Linked DNA regions of Dyadobacter pollutisoli. The main gene of each other region encodes a partner of the protein of the gene in region 2 in a complex. Links are inferred from orthologs where the notes say so. Each region holds a gene or a part of one and is shown on either strand. Other genes may lie near its edges. The genes, in order: hslU and hslV.

What was found.
Region 1: the proteins of hslV (region 2) and hslU are in contact, whole or in part, in a solved structure (PDB 1G4A), measured with the Escherichia coli proteins. The link is inferred for Dyadobacter pollutisoli from one-to-one orthologs.

Annotation. Positions count from the first base shown.
Region 1 is NZ_CP112998.1:4,805,802-4,814,956, reverse strand. Bases 2,832-5,763 are described here. They hold hslU (ATP-dependent protease ATPase subunit HslU), read left to right. Parts: upstream 2,832-3,564; coding sequence 3,565-4,962; downstream 4,963-5,763. Other genes in these bases: ON006_RS19585 (alpha/beta hydrolase), read right to left, coding at 5,009-5,763; ON006_RS19595 (GH92 family glycosyl hydrolase), read right to left, coding at 2,832-3,296. In the rest of the region: ON006_RS19600 (aldo/keto reductase), read right to left, coding at 1-839; more of ON006_RS19595, read right to left, coding at 1,014-2,831; more of ON006_RS19585, read right to left, coding at 5,764-6,100; ON006_RS19580 (dihydrofolate reductase), read right to left, coding at 6,142-6,642; tnpA (IS200/IS605 family transposase), read right to left, coding at 6,815-7,276; fmt (methionyl-tRNA formyltransferase), read right to left, coding at 7,585-8,505; transcription elongation factor GreA, read left to right, coding at 8,733-9,155. UniProt on the Escherichia coli protein: ATPase subunit of a proteasome-like degradation complex; this subunit has chaperone activity. The binding of ATP and its subsequent hydrolysis by HslU are essential for unfolding of protein substrates subsequently hydrolyzed by HslV.
Region 2 is NZ_CP112998.1:425,888-434,999, forward strand. The notes cover bases 3,451-6,339. They hold hslV (ATP-dependent protease subunit HslV), read right to left. Parts: upstream 5,222-6,339; coding sequence 4,679-5,221; downstream 3,451-4,678. Other genes in these bases: dacB (D-alanyl-D-alanine carboxypeptidase/D-alanyl-D-alanine endopeptidase), read left to right, coding at 3,451-4,629; ON006_RS01905 (pyruvate dehydrogenase complex dihydrolipoamide acetyltransferase), read right to left, coding at 5,330-6,339. Also shown: ON006_RS01880 (HAD family hydrolase), read right to left, coding at 1-526; ON006_RS01885 (acetyl-CoA carboxylase carboxyltransferase subunit alpha), read right to left, coding at 536-1,489; ON006_RS01890 (MBL fold metallo-hydrolase RNA specificity domain-containing protein), read right to left, coding at 1,522-2,946; more of dacB, read left to right, coding at 3,157-3,450; more of ON006_RS01905, read right to left, coding at 6,340-7,003; ON006_RS01910 (glycosyltransferase), read right to left, coding at 7,261-7,980; ON006_RS01915 (D-2-hydroxyacid dehydrogenase), read right to left, coding at 7,980-8,924; ON006_RS01920 (aldolase/citrate lyase family protein), read right to left, coding at 8,921-9,112. UniProt on the Escherichia coli protein: Protease subunit of a proteasome-like degradation complex believed to be a general protein degrading machinery. The complex has been shown to be involved in the specific degradation of heat shock induced transcription factors such as RpoH and SulA.

The DNA.
Region 1 (9,155 bases), 4.4 Mb from region 2 along the record:
AGTGTCGCATTTTTCTCCTCAGCCAGCGGCCTGATCTGGTCCAGAAAGGCATTGACCTTCACAAGATTTTCATCTTTATAAAAATGAATGGAAGCGCGGTGATCGTCTGCGCCAAACTTGTAACCGGGCTTCATTTTACCGGTCAATAACCCGCGTTCCAATGGGCTGTAAGCGAGTATAGCCTTGTCATTTTCAATGCAGTAAGGCACAAGTTCCGCTTCAATATCACGTTTTACCATGCTATATGGAACCTGATCTGAAACCAAATGAATGTATTTGGCAGCTTCCCGCATTAGTTCTGCATTGTAGTTACAAACCCCCGCATACCGCACTTTTCCCTGATCGATCAGCAGAGAAACTGCCTCCATTGTTTCTTCAATAGGAGTGGTTTTGTCATGCCAATGGATCTGGTACAGGTCAATGTAATCAGTACCCAGTCGCGTCAGGCTTTGTTCGCATTCTTTGATAATGCTGTCTTTGGCCGCGTATTTGTAAATGTTAATGTCCTGGCCTTCATTGTTTTTGCTATGCATGGCAAAGTCACCTTTTTCAAGGTCCCAGCGCATGCCATACTTGGTCAGTATCTGAACCTGATCACGGGGCAGGTCTTTGATCGCTTCGCCGACGATCTCTTCACTGAGTCCCTGTCCATAAACCGGAGCGGTATCAATGGAAGTCACGCCCGCATGAAACGATTCCTGAATGGCTTTTACAGCCTGGCTTCTTTCGGTACCGCCCCACATCCAGCCACCGGCTGCCCAGGCGCCGAATGTAATGACGGACAGTTCAAGGTCTTTTTGTTGAGGATTGGCATTGGTTCCTATTTTGCGGTAGAGCATAGTTTGGTTGGCTATCGGCCGTCGGCTGTCAGCTTTCGGCGTTTTTTTTTAGTTTTTGTGAACTTTTAATGAGCAAAGAGATTTTTTACCGCCGACCGCCGACCGCCGACCGCCGACCGCCGACCGCCGACCGCCGACCGCCGACCGCCGACCGCCGACCGGCGACCGCCGACCTTATTTCGTCAACGAAAACGGTGCTGCCTCGGGCTTGGTACCCCACACTTTGGAAGGTTTGCTGGCCATGTTGAACTGCACGGTTCCGCCTTTTTGTATATCAGCATGTTCCAGGAATGTATTTCCGTAGGGTTTCCCATTCAATGTCGCACCCTGAATGTACATATTGGCATCGCTGGTGGCGGGGGCCTGGATCGTAAACTTCTTGCCGTCTTCCATGGTCATCGTCGCCTTTTTGAATAGGGGTGAGCCTATCACATACTGAGTAGTACCAGGTGTTACCGGGTAAAAACCAAGTGAAGAGAATACATACCAGGCCGAAGTCTGACCATTGTCTTCATCACCGCAGTAGCCGTCCGGAGAAGCCTGGTACAACTTACCCATTACCTGACGCAGCCAGTACTGAGCTTTGTCAGGAGCGCCGGCGTAGTTATATAAGTAGATCATGTGCTGGATCGGCTGGTTTCCGTGTGCGTAGTTACCCATGTTCATGATCTGCATTTCGCGGATCTCGTGAATCGGGAAGCCATAGTAGCTGTCGTCGAAGATCGGAGGCAATGTGAAAACAGTATCCAGTTTCTGAACAAATGCTTCCCTTCCGCCCATTAAACCGATCAATCCTTTCACGTCCTGGAACACCGACCAGGTATAGTGAATGCTGTTTCCTTCTGTAAATGCATCCCCCCATTTGAATGGATTGAATGGTGACTGAAACTTGCCATCCTTGTTTTTACCACGCATCCACTTACTTTCAGGGTCGAAAACGTTGTGATAATTCTGGCTTCTTTTGAGGTACAGATCGATCTCCTTTTGGGGTTTTTTCAATGATTTACCCAATTGGGAAATACAAAAATCGGCGTAGGCATATTCCAAAGTCCTCGCTACGTTCTCATTCACTTTAACGTCGTAAGGAACATAACCCAGTTCATTGTAATATTCATGACCAAATCGCCCAACAGAACTGACCGGGCCTGCATTTTCAGTGTTTTTAATGATCGCGTCGTATAATTTATTGATATCATAACCACGAACACCTTTCACATACGAATCAGCGATCAGCGATGCAGAGTTGGAACCGATCATGCAATCGCGGTGACCAGGACTTGCCCATTCAGGAAGGAAGCCGCTTTCATCATACGCGTTTGCGAGGCCTTCCATGATATGCGAATTCAGGGTAGGGTACATTAATGTAAAGAATGGGAAAACCGCACGAAATGTGTCCCAAAAACCATTGTCTGTGAACATATAACCCGGACGAACCTCGCCATTATACGGGCTGTAATGTACTACTTTGTTCGCTTTGTCGAATTCATAAAACTTTCTTGGGAACAACAGCACACGGTAGAGGCATGAGTAAAATGTGCGGATCTGGTCGATATTGTCACCTTCTACTTTAATGCGCGAAAGCTCGTCATTCCATGCTTTGTGACCTTTTTCTTTGGTTACATCAAAAGAATCATTCCCTAGTTCACGTTGCAGGTTCAATTCCGCCTGCTCAGGGCTGATAAAAGATGAAGCTACTTTCAGGCCAACCTGTTCACCTTTTTTGGTTTTGAAACCTACGACCGCTCCTGCATGGCCGGCTTTCAGCTCCAATGTATCTTTTGCCAATGTCTTGCCATGAAAAGCAGATGAGAATGTAAATGCTTTGTCAAAAACGAGAACGAAGTAGTTTTTGAAATTGGAAGGCACACCGCCACTGTTTTTGGTTGTATAACCAATGATCTTACGTTCGGAAGGAATAACTTTCACATAAGATCCTCTGTCGAAAGCATCAACAAGTACAAAAGAGCTGTCCGCCTTCGGGAATGTAAAGCGGAATTGTGCAGCGCGTTCTGTGGGCGCTATTTCCGTGGTTACATCATAATCTGCGAGGTACACCTTATAGTAATGTGGCTTGGCTACCTCCGCTTTGTGCGAAAACCAGCTTGCACGGCTTTCCTCATCAATTTTCAGTTTTCCGGTGATCGGCAGGATAGAGAACTGACCATAGTCATTGATCCAGGGGCTTGGCTGGTGTGTTTGTTTGAAGCCTCTGATTTTCTCGGCATCGTACATATAACTCCATCCATCACCCATTTTGCCGGTTTGCGGCATCCAGAAGTTCATCCCCCAAGGCAATGCGATGGCAGGGTAAGTGTTACCGGAAGAGAGGCTGAACTTAGATTGGGTTCCCATCAGCGGATTCACGAGATCCACCAGATTGGTATTGGCAGTGGATTGTCCGTAGAGAAGAGGTGTGGTTATAAACAGTACGAAAAGGCAATAAAGGATTTTTTTCATGTTAAGGACAATTCTTTATATTGAATCAGAAAAGAGATAGTGTAACAAAAGTAATGCAAGGTCATGTAACATAAAGTATCGGGAGAAAAGATTTGCGGCTTCTTGACTTAAACATGACATTTTGTACGGGCATAGTTCTTTACGACGTTAAAACTGAAACGGGAGTATACTTGAACAAAACCGGCCGCGGCTACCAATAGCTGCTACAGGCCAGTATGTCTCCCGGCATAAAAATAACATCTGAGTTACGTATCGATATAAAAACACAATGACTGAACACTTAAACCGCCTAACCCCGCGTCAGATCGTTTTCGAGCTTGACCAATACATCATCGGACAAAATGACGCGAAACGCAATGTCGCCATTGCTTTGCGCAACCGGTGGAGGCGAATGAATAGCCCTGAGGATATACAGCGGGAAATTATTCCCAACAATATATTAATGATCGGTGCTACCGGTGTGGGTAAAACCGAGATAGCACGCCGGCTGGCCAAGATCGCCGATGCGCCGTTTGTGAAAGTAGAAGCGTCGAAATTCACAGAAGTCGGGTATGTAGGCCGGGACGTAGAGAGCATGGTTCGCGATCTGGTAGAGCAAGCCGTGGGAATGGTCAGGACGCAAAAGAAAGAAGAGGTAAAAATCAAGGCTGAGCAGGCTGTTGAGGATATCATTCTGGACGCGCTCATTCCACCGATCCATGGTGCGGGGGCTGCAAAAGTAAAATCTGATAACGGTACTTCCGACGTTATGCCTGATGATGACGGTGAACTGAACCAACGTACCAGGGAGCGTTTTCGTGAAAAAATAAGAAACGGAGAGCTGGACAGCCGCAAGATTGACATTGAAGTGCAACAAAATCAGGCCCCGAATGTGGGTATGATCGGCGGTGCGGTTGACGACGTTTCTATGATGAACATTCAGGAAATGATCGGTAATATGATGCCGCGTCGTGGTAAAAAACGCAAGGTAACGGTAGAAGAAGCCAGAAAAATCCTGCTGGACGAAGAAGCTTCCAAGCTGATTGATATGGATGAAGTGAAGATTGAGGCGATTAGGAAGGCCGAAAACCTGGGCATTATCTTCATTGATGAAATTGACAAGGTAGCATCGAGCCGCTCCGGCGGCGGAGGTGGCCCTGATGTAAGCCGCGAAGGTGTGCAGCGGGACTTACTTCCTATCGTGGAGGGTAGTGCGGTGAATACGAAGCATGGTGTGATCCACACCGATCACATTCTTTTTGTGGCGGCAGGTGCTTTCCATGTTTCCAAACCGTCGGATCTGATCCCCGAGTTACAAGGGCGTTTCCCGATCCGGGTTGAACTGAACAGCCTGACAGAATCTGATTTTTACCAAATACTGAAGACGCCCAAAAATGCATTAACCAAGCAATACGAGGCGATGATGGCATCGGAAGGTGTGGAGCTGGAATTTGAAGATGGCGCGCTTCGGGAAATCGCCAAGATTGCTTTCGAAGTAAACAGTGAAGTGGAGAATATCGGCGCAAGGCGCCTGCAAACGGTGATGAGCTTGCTGCTCAACGACTTTATGTTCGACATTCCCGACGTTATCGGCTCGGACAGCCACATTGTCGTCACCGCAGAATTGGTTTCGGAAAAACTCTCGCACCTGGTGAAGAACCGGGATTTGAGTCAATATATATTGTAAGAGCTACAAACAAAAAGAGGAGAAATTGTTCTCCTCTTTTTTTATTTTATTCAGAATAAAGCCATTTCAGTGCAATGGGGAATTCTTTACTCCATTGCTTTTCACTATGCTCACCCTTCGGATCTATAGATGCCTGGATCTTGACACGATTATATCCGAACCGTTGATTTTCAAGCATTTCGTGGAATCTTGTAAAGTTAGGCATCATGTTGGCGCCTTCTTTTCCTCCCGCGTATAGATAAATGCGTGTCTCGAAAGGCTCGAAGAAATGAATCGTGTCGAAATAGACGCGCTGCGAAATCCATAGGGAAGGAGAGAAAATCATCAGTCTTCCAAATATATGCGGGAACATTAAAGCTGCGTAAACGCTCAGCAGGCCGCCCACTGAGCTTCCTCCGATTCCGGTATTCAATCGGTCCGCCTTTGTCCTGTATTTTGCGTCGACATGTGGCTTCAGTGTATCCGTTATAAAGCGCAGGAACGATGCTCCGAGTCCTTTTCCTAATTTGGGATTGTCATAAGGAGACAGCTCATGGATACGGTCCTCGCCGCCATGCTCTATGGCTACGATGATCACATTGGCCTTGCCTTCTTTGGCAAGTTTGGTAAGGCTCTTATCTATCTTCCAGTTTCCGTACTCCGATCCCTCGCCGAACAGGTTTTGCGCATCGGTCATATAATGTACCGGATAATGCTGGTCGGGCCTGTCATGGTAATCATGTGGCAAAAGCACATGAATGCGGCGGGTCCTGTTCAATTGCGGTATTTCGAATGCTTCCGAAAGCACCTCGACGATAGGAGAGTAGTCAACTTTTTTGGTAATGTCTTTTTGCCATCGGGTGACATTGTCCTGTATCACGCCTTCGAGTTTGGTAATGACCCTGTTTCCATACGGTCTGCCAAAACGATCCAGCTCCACCTGGTCCCAGCCACCACGCGTGTATTTATATTCCAGGGGACTGGGGAGTTCCAGATCTTCGGGGAACTGGTACTGATATTCTCCTGGACTGACCATTGTCATTCTGAACTCTTCGAGGTCAGGAAGCCATTTGCAAAAATTCCCGGTAATGAACACCGGTCGTTTATCAGATGAGATCGTGGTTAATTCTATACTAAGGGTTTCAACTTCTACTTGCATTCTTAATACGGTCACTATGGGTTACGTGACAACAAAATTACTTATAAATCCGCTTTCTTAATATAATTTACGAATTCAAATTTGAATTTATGCCGATCATCAGCCTCATGAACAGTGCGTTCTGATTCAATCCAGGCGGCTGGCTCTGCAATATCAAAGAAAGTGTCACCTTCGATGACGGTATCCACTTCGGTGATATATAAGCGATCGGCGAGAGGCTCAGCCAATTTGTACAATTCGCCACCACCGACAACAAATGCTTCCTGATCTTCCAGTTCCCGCGCTTTTGAGATAGCCTCTTCCAAAGAACCGGCAGTAAGCACACCTTCAAATTTGAAATCAGGGTTTCGGGTAACGATAATGGAAGTCCGGCCGGGTAGTGCCTTGCCAATGGATTCAAAAGTTTTTCTACCCATGATCATCGGGTGGTTCAAAGTCAGCTGCTTAAACCGTTTGAGGTCATCAGGCAGCCGCCAAAGCAGCTGATTATCCTTCCCAATAGCACCATTTTCAGAAACCGCAACTATAATTGATATAAGCATTGAATTGGTTAGTTCGATATTGTTAGTAAATGTATGTTGGTGATGTGGTGCATGTTGTTGCATCCCTGACGGGATTTTCATTATTGCGCCAATTGTTTTTTTGCTACCGAGGTGACATCGCTACGCGATTTATTTTTAAAAATGCCGTTAAGCATGTAACCCTTTTACGACCTCATTCCGGTATTTTAAAGATGTATTTCTCATTATATCCAATTTCAAATTCGTCTAGAAGGAGTTTGTACTCATCCAAAAATTTGATTTTCCCGTGGTGTTCCTTCTGATTTTGAATGTATCGAATAACTCCCGGAATTTGAGATTTGGAATAAGAGAATGCTCCATACCCTGACTGCCATTCGAATCTGGTCGGGCAAAATTTGTTATTATTAATCCATTGAGACGAATCAGCCTTTACGTCTTGAATCAGGCTGGGAATTGATTGTGCCGGTCGATAGCCAATTAGCATGTGAATATGATCTTCCGTTCCATTTATTGCCAGCATTTTGTGATCATTCTTTTGAACAATACCGGTGATGTACTTATGGAGACGTATCTCCCAGTCGGGAGTGATCAATGCTGCACGAAATTTTGGCGTAAATACAAAATGAAGATGAATCTCCGAATGGGTATTTGGCATGATTGATAGTGTTTATGTGTATAGAAATTCTTTTGCAATATAGTTACATCCCTAACGGGATTCTTGGCGGATCTGCAATGTTATTTTTGCTACCAAGGTTACATCGCTACGCGATTTTGTATTGTTCAAAATGCAGTCAGGCATGCACCTTATGACAGTCCTAAGTCCGTAACTCGATTTTTAACAATATTGCATCGCTACGCTACTCGACAGTTTCGAAATGCCGTTAGGCATGCAATCTCGGTAGCATCGTAGCATTACAACCCATTTTCCGAAATGCCGTCAGGCATGTAACCTTTCCCACAACCCTACAACCGATTCCCCCTCAGAAAATCCCCGATATCCATTCGTTTTTTACCTTCCAGTTGCAGGGTTTCGATTGAAAGCCAGCCGTCGGATGTACGGAAATAGAGGTAGGATTTGTGGTCTGTTGAAAAATCTCCGGGGTTGCCATCGCTGGTGAATTCCACGGGTTTTGTTTTAAATATCTTGCAGGATAAGCCATTCAATGTTGTCCACGCGGCCGGGTAGGGGGATAATCCGCGGACAAAGTTGTGAATATCTTGCGCGGGACGGTTCCAGTCTATCTCGCAGGTTTCGCGGAAGATCTTGGGAGCTGATTTGATATTTTCGGGCTCCTCCTGCGGCTCTTGTGGGTAGTTGCCTTCGGTTATCGCATCCACCGTTTTTACAACGAGCTGTGCGCCAAGTGCCATAAGCCGCTCATATAATGAACCCGCATCGTCGTCGGGATGAATGCTTTCTTTTTCCTGAAAAATGATCTTTCCGGTGTCAATGTCCTTTTCTATGAAGAATGTGGTCACTCCCGTCTCGGTTTCGCCATTGATCACTGCCCAGTTAATCGGCGCCGCACCACGGTATTGCGGCAAAAGAGAGCTATGTAAATTGAACGTGCCCTTTGCTGGCATACTCCAAACCACCTCTGGCAACATCCGAAACGCAACTACGACCTGCAAGTCAGCATTCAAGGCTCTTAGTTCCTGCAAAAATTCAGGATTCTTTAACTTCTCAGGCTGAAGAACCGGAATGCCCTGCTCTTCGGCATAGATTTTTACGGGTGATTTCGTTTGTTTCTGGCCCCGTCCGGCAGGTTTATCCGGTACGGTAACGACGGCCACTACATTAGAATGATGCTCTACCAGGCTTTGTAAACTTGGGGCCGCGAATTCGGGCGTGCCCATAAAAATTATTCTCAATGGTTTTGACATACATGTGGTCCCTTTTGGATAAAAATCGTGTTACCATTTACAAATATTGTTATTTTTGTCGTTCTTAACAGAAAATTATGGTGAAGACAAAATCATATATCAACCGAAAAGACAAGGTTTTCTAACCTCCTGCTACGAGTGTGTTACTCTTGTAGAGCGGTCTTAGAGCCGTTCTTTTTTTTTGTAAAAATTCAAAAATTGTAAGACTTATAAACTAAACTAGGGTCATGGCTAAGATTTCATACTATACGGAAGAAGGATTAAATAAGCTGAAGAATGAGCTGAATGATATGAAAACCAAGGGCCGCACGGAGATTGCAAAGCAGATTGCCGAAGCGCGGGATAAAGGGGATTTGAGTGAAAATGCAGAGTATGATGCGGCGAAAGATGCGCAGGGAATGCACGAAATGAAAATTGCCAAGCTGGAAGAAATTATGTCAAACGCCCGGGTGATCGATGAGTCGTCAATTGATACCTCGCAGGTTGCTGTTCTTTCCAAAGTGAAGATCAAAAACCGTAAGAATGGAATGGAAGTCACCTACACACTGGTGTCGGAGGAAGAGGCGGATTTGAAAGCAGGCAAAATCTCGGTAGGCTCGCCGATCGGCAAGGGGCTGCTGGGCAAAAAAGTAGGAGAGACAACAGAGATC
Region 2 (9,112 bases):
GGAACAATGTCTCTTCGGCTTTAAGTCCGGCCTGTTCCAGCACATTCAGATAAATTTGCGCGTCTGGCTTCATAAGGCCCATGTCATAGGAAAGAAACACAATTTCAAAAAGATCGTCCAGTTTTTCGATTCCGGTGGAAGCTTCCAGGATCTTGTTGACCTGTGTAATGTGAATGGAGCTGGTGTTGCTCAACAGAAATAAACGGTAATTCCCGGCCAATTTTTGAAGAAGTTCCACTCTTTCCGGCGGCAGGTCCAGCAAGAGACTGTTCCAGGCTGTATCGATGGCCTCGTCGGAAAGGTCGGAGAGTCCAAGCAGCTCTCTTACATAATTCCTGAAACCGGCCTCATTAAGCTTACCGGTTTCAAACTGCCTGAAAAGGTCATTTTCTTTGAAAATCGAAAGGATTTCACTTTGTTCTTTGCCGCTGAGCGCCGCAAAAGATTTCGATGCAATGGGGACATCAATGTTGAGAATTACATCGCCAAGGTCAAAAATGATATTCTTTATTTTGTCGTTTTTCATTGTCCTTTTTTATTCAACAACTACACCCATTGCACAGAACTTGTCTATCCGCTGGTCGATCCTGTCCTGCTCGCTGATCGCAGAGAGCTCGGTAATGTTTTCTAAAATGGTTTTTTTTAATTCTTCCGCCATCCAGTTATGATCCAGATGGGCGCCGCCCAGTGGTTCGGCAATGATACCGTCAATGAGGTTGTTTTTCTTCATATCCTTGGCCGTTATCTTCATCGCTTCGGCAGCCTGCTCTTTGAAATCCCAGCTTCTCCAAAGGATTGCCGAGCAGTTTTCAGGAGAAATAACCGAGTACCAGGTATTTTCCAGCATCAATACCCTGTCACCGATCGCGATACCTAATGCACCACCGGAAGCTCCTTCGCCGATCACGATACAGATCACAGGTACTTTCAGCATGAACATTTCTTTCAGGTTGCGGGCGATTGCTTCACCTTGTCCGCGCTCTTCTGCCTCCATGCCCGGGAACGCGCCCGGCGTGTCGATCAGGGTAACAATAGGTTTGTTGAATTTTTCGGCCAGTTTCATCAGGCGTAGCGCCTTGCGGTAACCTTCGGGATTGGGCATACCGAAATTCCGATGTTGTCTCTGCTTGGTATTACGTCCTTTTTGTTGTCCGATCAGCATAAATGACTGTCCGCCGACATTGGCCAATCCGCCAATAACAGCCGGATCATCCCGTACCTGTCGATCGCCGTGCAATTCGATGAATTCATCACAGATCAATTCAATGTAGTCGAGGGTATAGGGACGGTCGGGGTGCCGGGAGAGCTGCACGCGCTGCCAGCGGGTAAGATTTTCAAATATTTCTTTTCGAAGATCTGTAATATTATTTTCCAGTAAGGAAATGGCATCGGAAACATCTACATTATTTTCCTTTGCTAATGTTTTCATTTCTTCGAGCTTACGTTCGAGCTCGGACATAGGTTTTTCGAAATCCAGGTATGTTCTCATATTTAGGTTCTTTTTTGTGGGCTAAGGGGCTATCAAAGTTCATAGGTTTGCCCTCTTAAAGGTATTTCTACGGAATTATAGCCATGATCTGCAATTTTTTGCTGAAAGTCAGCCATGCTTTGTTGTTCTCCGTGTACCAGAAAAACGCGTTTCAGTTTTTCCGGATCTTGTGTTTTCACAAATTTGATTAAATCGTTCTGATCTCCGTGGCCGCTAAATACGTCAATTTTTTCAATATTAGCCAAGACCGGCAGCTGCTTTCCGCGGATTGAAATGGTATCCTGTCCATTTAAAAGCCTCCATCCCAGCGTTCCCTCGGAAGCATATCCGATCATCAGGATCGTCGCGTACGGGTTCCCGATGTTCGCCTCCACGTGCTGCTCTACGCGCCCGCCCTGGACCATTCCCGATGAGGAAATAATAATGCAGGGCTCATTATAGTTCGACACGGCACGGCTGGCATCAGAGCTTTCCAGATAGATCAGGTTGTCAAAATCAAACAACATATCATTGTCTTCCTGAAAGGCTCGTGCCTCCTTGTTCAGGAGCCTCACGTGCCGCTGGTAAACCTTGGTACTACTATGCGCCAATGGGCTGTCCGAGAACACTTTCAGGTAAGGAAATGCACGATCCAGGTAAATTTTATTCAGCGTATAAAGCAACGCCTGCGTACGGCCGACACTGAATGAAGGAATGATCAGTCTGCCCGGAATGTCAATGCAGGTACGTTTGATCACGTCTGCCAGTGCTTCTGCCGGTGTTCCCTGGTCTTCATGCACGCGGTTACCATAGGTAGACTCGCATATCAGGTAATCAACTTGTGGAATTTCCTGAGGATCAGTGAGTAACGGGTAATTGCTGCGGCCAATATCGCCCGAGAAACAGATCTTTTTCTTCTGCCCGTCCTCGTATACTTCCACCACGATATGCGCGGCACCCAGTAAGTGGCCGGCTGCGTAAAAAGTGATGGTTACATTGTCAGCAATGCGGTAACGTTGCCCGAAAGCGACAGGCACAAAGTTATCCAATGCCTCGATCACATGTTTTTCAACATAATAATCCATCGGCACATCCTTCTTTTTCTTACCACGTTTCTTGGAAGACGCTCCGTTGCGGGCATTCAGGCGCTTTTGGTGAAGATTGGCAGCATCCTTCAACAGGAGGGAAGTCAGTGCCAGCGTCGGTTCGGTACATACCACGCGTCCTTCAAATCCCTCTTTGTATAAATTGGGAATATTGCCGGAGTGGTCAATGTGGGCGTGTGTTAAAAGTACTGTGTTTATTAAACTCGCGTCAAACGGAAAGACACTTTTTTGTTCCTCATACCTGGTTTTTCTACCAATCTCATCTAAGTCAAAATCAGAGCCGCAATCAATCAAAATCCGGTAATCATCTGATTCCAAAAGAAACATACTACCGGTAACTTGTTGAGCAGCTCCCCAAAATGTCAATTTCATACTTTAAATATGGGGTGAATGGCTATATTGGGATTTTTCTATCATTCGGAAAAATCAATATCATTATTGTATCTTCTTTTATCTGTTCAATCAAAGAACTGCTTAATATCTGACAAAAGTACCAAAAAACAGACTGAGATTTGGACTTTACTTACTAGTTTAGATTTGGTATCGACACTTTCTTGCGCAAAATCACTCTTGTAAACTGATATGAAATTCACTCCGTTCGTTTTTTGCCTTTTTTTATTCCACGCCTCCCAGTCTCAAACCATCGATAGTGTCGCACTGAACAATTTCCGCGACGCCGTGCTGGAACTGCAAAACAGCGAACTAATGCGCAGCGGTTCGTTGGCAATAAGCATTAAATCCGTCAAAGAAAGAAATAATGTCTTTGCATTGAACCAGGAACGTTCATTACCCTCCGCATCGACACTCAAACTAGTGTCGACAGCGACGGTATTGGCATTGTTCGGCGGGGATTTTAAATTTCAGACATTCCTCGAACATGACGGCGTGATCAAAGGTGACACATTATCAGGGAATCTCTACATTCGCGGTACCGGTGATCCTTCGCTGGGAAGCGACAGGTTCAAAGGATATCCGACCGCTAGCGAACTGATATTACGCTGGACTGCAGCGGTGAAGAAAGCTGGTATTAAGCATATTAAAGGCAAAGTTTTACCAGACGCTTCGTTTTTCGACAGTGAGATGCTAGCCAGCACGTGGATCTGGGGGGACATTGGAAACTATTATGGAGCCGGTGTGCAAGGACTTAATTTCAACGAAAATCTGTATAGAATTAAGTTTAAACCAGGTGTTGAATTTGGCGACCCCACTTCTTTCCTCGGTATAGAGCCTGCTATTCCTTATTTGTCGTTTGTAAACCAGGTCACGACAAATGAACGTGGCTCCGGCGATCAAACCATTGTTTACAGCGATCCATTAGGTACCAATGTGCTGCTGACCGGGACTATACCTGCGGGAGTATCAGTATTTTCAGTAAAAGGTTCTATTCCCAATCCCGCCGAATACGCAGCTTTTGCATTAAAGGCTGGTTTGACAAGCACTGGGGTAACTGTTTATGAAGGAACTGCCCCTTTTCCACCTGTTGCGTTCCCGACACCTAATCCGAAAGTGATTTTGGATGAGTACAAATCACCGCCGTTGCGAGAGCTTTGCCAACAGGCCAATTTTTGGAGCATTAATTTATATGCCGATACTTTTTTCAAACAGGCGGGTAAGAGACTCGGCGGCAAATCTGACTACGACAATGCCGCGACGGCCATCACTGGTTACTGGTCAGGCAAGGGAGCGGATCTGCGGGGTTTTTATATCAAAGACGGCAGCGGGCTTTCCCCCTCGGGTTCCATTAGTACCAACAGCCTGACCGACATTCTCAATTATGCTAATAAAGACGCCAGTTTCAACGATTTTTATAAAAGTATCGCAGTACTCGGCCTGAATGGAACAGTACGGAATCTTGGAAAAGGGACAAAGGCGGCAGGTAATTTACACGTCAAGAGTGGCTCGATCGAGGGTACCCGCGCCTATGCCGGTTATGTGACTGCCAAGTCAGGTGCGCTGCTCAGCTTTTCAATTATCGCTCATAAGTACCTGCCCGGCAGTAACCGCCTCATTTCCGACTCGCTCGTGAAGCTGATGACATTAATGGCAGAATTGTAACGAACCTAATAGCTAACGGCTAAAAGCTTTTAGTCGTTAGCTATTAGTATTATCCATTCACTTTTTCAATTACAAAATTGTGATTGGTGTAAATGCAAAGGTCAGCTGCTACCGTCAGGCCTTCCCTCACCATTTCCTCTGCCGTCAGGTGTGGGGCATGTTTTTTCAATGCCTGGGCTGCTGACAATGCAAAGTTTCCGCCGGATCCAATGGCCGCAATACCATTTTCAGGCTCTAAAACGTCGCCAGTTCCGGAAATAACCAGGATTTCATCTTTACTGGCGGTGATCATCATGGCTTCCAGTTTACGTAGGTAACGGTCAGTGCGCCAGTCTTTTGCCAGTTCAATAGCCGCTCTTTTCATATTGCCACCATAAGCATTCAGTTTTTCTTCAAAGCGTTCAATGAGGGTAAACGCATCAGCGGTAGAGCCTGCAAATCCGGCAAGGATTTTTCCGCCCATCAGCACCCTGATTTTTTTAACATTACCTTTTGCCACCGTATTGCCCATTGTCGCCTGGCCGTCGGCTCCGAGGGAAACGGTACCATTATGTAGTACACCAAGTACGGTTGTTGCGTGTATTTTTTCCATGAATTGGTTTTTAATTAAATCTTGAATTTGCTGTGATAGTTGGCTATAAAACAAAAGTGCCAGGTCGTAAAACCTGACACTTTGTACTTATATCGATTTTTGGATCGGTTAAACCAGCATGCTCATCGGTTCTTCCAACAGTTTTTTAACCGTATTTAAGAATGCTGCTGCCAGCGCTCCGTCCACCACACGGTGATCAGCTGAAATTGTTACTTTCATGATGTTGGTAGGATACACCGTTCCGTCCTCTTTGAAAGCAGCCACTTTTTTGATACCGCCGATGGCAAGGATGCAAGAATCCGGTGGGTTAATGATCGCTGTGAATTCGTCTACACCGAACATTCCAAGGTTGGAAATAGAGAATGTATTTCCTTCCCAATCCTTTGGCTGCAACTTTTTATCTTTTGCTTTTCCAGCCAGGTCCTTCACTTCACTGGAAATGGTAGAAAGCGTTTTCTTGTCAGCGTCGCGGATAACCGGTACCAGCAGACCTTCGTCCACGGCTACGGCTACACCAATATTGACATAATTATATCTTCTGATTTTGTCTCCCAACCAGGCCGAGTTAACCGCCGGATGTTGTTTCAACGCTACCGCACAAGCCTTGATGACCATATCATTGAAAGATATTTTCGCAGGGCTTACTTCGTTCAATTGAGGACGCAACGCCATTGCTTTATCCATCACGATTTCCATGGTCACATAGAAATGTGGTGCCGTAAACAAGCTGTCGCTTAGTCTGCGTGCGATGGTTTTCCGCATTTGCGAAATAGGCAGGTCTGTGAAATCTCCGCTTGCCGGTGCTGCCGTAGCTGGCGCGCTGGCTGCTGGTTCCGCTGCCTTCGCAGGTGCAGGAGCTGCCGCAGGCGCTTCGGTTTTGGCCGCTGGTTTGAACTCATCCACGTCGCGCTTAACGATACGGCCATTGTCACCGCTGCCTTCTACCTGGCTCAGGTTAATGCCTTTTTCGTCAGCAAGACGTTTTGCAAGAGGAGAAGCTTTGATACGTGCGTCTGAATCAGCAACTGAAACAGCCTTTTCAGCGCCATTTGACGATGGAGCGGCAGCTTTCGCTTCTTCCGGAGCACTGGCTTCCTCAACACCACCTTCGCCGTTTTCACGGGCAAGTAATGCTTCTACATTAGATCCTTCTTCACCTATTACAGCAATAATTCCGTCAACAGGAACTGCTTCGCCTTCTTTAATTCCAACGTAAAGGAGCGTACCGTCTTCGTATGCTTCCAGTTCCATTGTGGCTTTATCGGTTTCGACTTCCGCCAGTATATCTCCTGATTTTACTTTATCTCCAACTTTCTTTTGCCATGAAACCAATGTTCCCTCCTCCATCGTATCGCTCATTTTAGGCATACGAACCACAGCCGCATTGATTTTCTCAGCTGGGGCAGCCGGTTTTTTAGCAGGTGCCGGAGCGGCCTCTGCCGCAGCCACCGGAGCAGCTTCCGCAGGTTTTGCTTCTTCTTTTGCAGGTGCAGCTGCGCTTCCATTACCATTTCCTCCGTCAAGAAGAGATTTATAGTCTTCACCTTCCGCTCCCACTACTGCCATAATCCCGTCGATAGGGACAGCATCGCCTTTATTAACACCAATGTAAAGAAGAGTACCATCATAATAAGATTCCAGGTCCATGGTTGCTTTGTCAGTTTCGACTTCTGCAATCACTTCACCGGACTTGATTTTATCACCTACTTTTTTGTGCCATTCTGCGATAACACCTTCTTCCATGGTGTCGCTCATTTTGGGCATACGAATTACTTCTGCCATATCGCTTGTTAAGGTATTTTAGTTTCTTGGTCTAAAATTAGATTTCAGTCAAAATTACAACAAAAGGTGAATAGGTGTCGCCTTTCACATCATAAAATTGACCAAAACAGCTTCCGCTACGGATTTAAGTAATTCGGTACGGTTAATTACTGCTGATAATCAACAGAATATACTCATGTTATCATTCTGAAAGCAAACAACATTGATTTTAATGTGCGCATGAAGTGACATTTTTGAGGTTACGTAATGGCGTGATCTTAGGCTAAAAGGTTCAAATTGACCCATTCGGTTACTTCCGAAAGGCTTATGGTTGGCCGGAGTTTCAATGTCCCGAAAAAGCGTTTCGCCACCACCAGCCGTTTTTTGAATGTATAGGAAGATTCACCAAACTGATTTTCCCTGCGATCGATCACAATACTGTCACATGTGAGTTTGGCATTGGCGATAAGTCCGATCAGGTAGGGGGACTGGGGCAAAAATGGCAGTAATAGCAATGCGGCTTTTTTTCTGATGACCATAAATAAGCCTGCATTCATCGGGATTCTTTGGCCGGAGAAAACATGTACCAGGCCCTTAAATAGAAAAGAGGTAAAAAGCCGTCCGCCTGACTCATATGACCCTTTTCTTTTGGCAAAAATCACATCTGTACTTTGCTTCAATGAACGTACAAGCTCAGGCAGCTTCTCGGGCTCATCCTGCAAATCGGCATCCATGGTAGCAATGAGATCGTGTTTTGCAAACAGCATTCCTACCAGCAATGCGCTGCTCTGTCCTACATTATTTTTGAGATTAATGATTTGAAAATCAATGGAGTGTGTCAATGTTTCCAAAACGTTCAGCGAATAGTCCGGTGAAGCATCGTTGACATATATAACCTCGCATTTCCAGTTTTCCGCTGCCGAAATATCACTCAGCCTTCTGTGCAATTCAACAAGTGTCGATGCGCTTTTGTAAACTGGTATGACAATGCTGATCATTAATATCCTTTTTGGTAATTGACTACATTCAGCAACGCCTCGCCGCGCAGGTAACGTTCCAGATTTTGCTCAAAAAGCGATTGCCAGCGAAAAACAGGGCCTTCCAGACTTCTTCCTACATGCGGGCTGACGAAAATTTTAGGCTCTTTCCAGATCGGATGACCAGCCGGCAACGGTTCCTGTTCGAATACATCCAGGGCAGCTCCGGCCACATTCCCACTTTGCACCATTTCCAAAAGTGCCATATCGTCCAATGTCCCGCCACGCCCGATGTTTACTACGAATGCGGAGGATGGCAATGCGCGGAGCTCATTTTTACCAATGAAATGATAGGTTTCGGGTGTTTTGGGTAAACAAATGATCAATGCGTCGGTCAATGGAAGCTGGTTTCGCCAGTTGCTGCTTCCAAAAAGCATAGTTTCACCTTCCAGCGAATCATCAGGCTGATTTCTTACTCCTGCAACTTTTCCACCCAGGGCTTTAATGTAGGAAGCAATTTTTTTGCCCAGACTGCCCCAGCCTAGTATCAGGCAACTGCTACCGTGCAAAGTCGAAAGCCGGTGGCGCTGCCAGCTGCCTTCATTTTGTTCGTCCCTCAAACTGGGCAGGGAACGAAAAAGACTCAAGAGAAGCGCAATGGTATGTTCGGCCAGCTCAGCATCATACACGCCTCTGGCGCAAGTGAGGGTTATATTTTTATCAATAAGAGATTGTTTTGCTTTTAAAATCAGGTCCACGCCTACGGAATTGGACTGCATCCAGCGCAGTTTCCGGGCAAATGGCAGGCTTTGCAAAAAGTAACGGTTGCCCAGAACGATCTCTGCGTTTTCGATCAGGCGTTGTGCTTCTTCTTCGGAGTGTGCCATGACGATTTCATGCTGCGGAGCAATGTTTTTCAGGCTTTGTAAATGGTCCGGCACCGGCTCGTACATGAGCAAAATCATACGTGATAAGGATTTGTGGTCCAGCTTTCCACCTGGTCCCGGAACACACGAAAGTCATTTTCGGCTTCGTCAGGAGAGCGCAGTCGGGCATCGGCGTATGCTTTTTTGATCGTTTGAACCATATAATCCATACTATGATTTTCGTGGTCTCTCAGGAATGTACGTCTTAAAAAGCTGAAATTGATCCC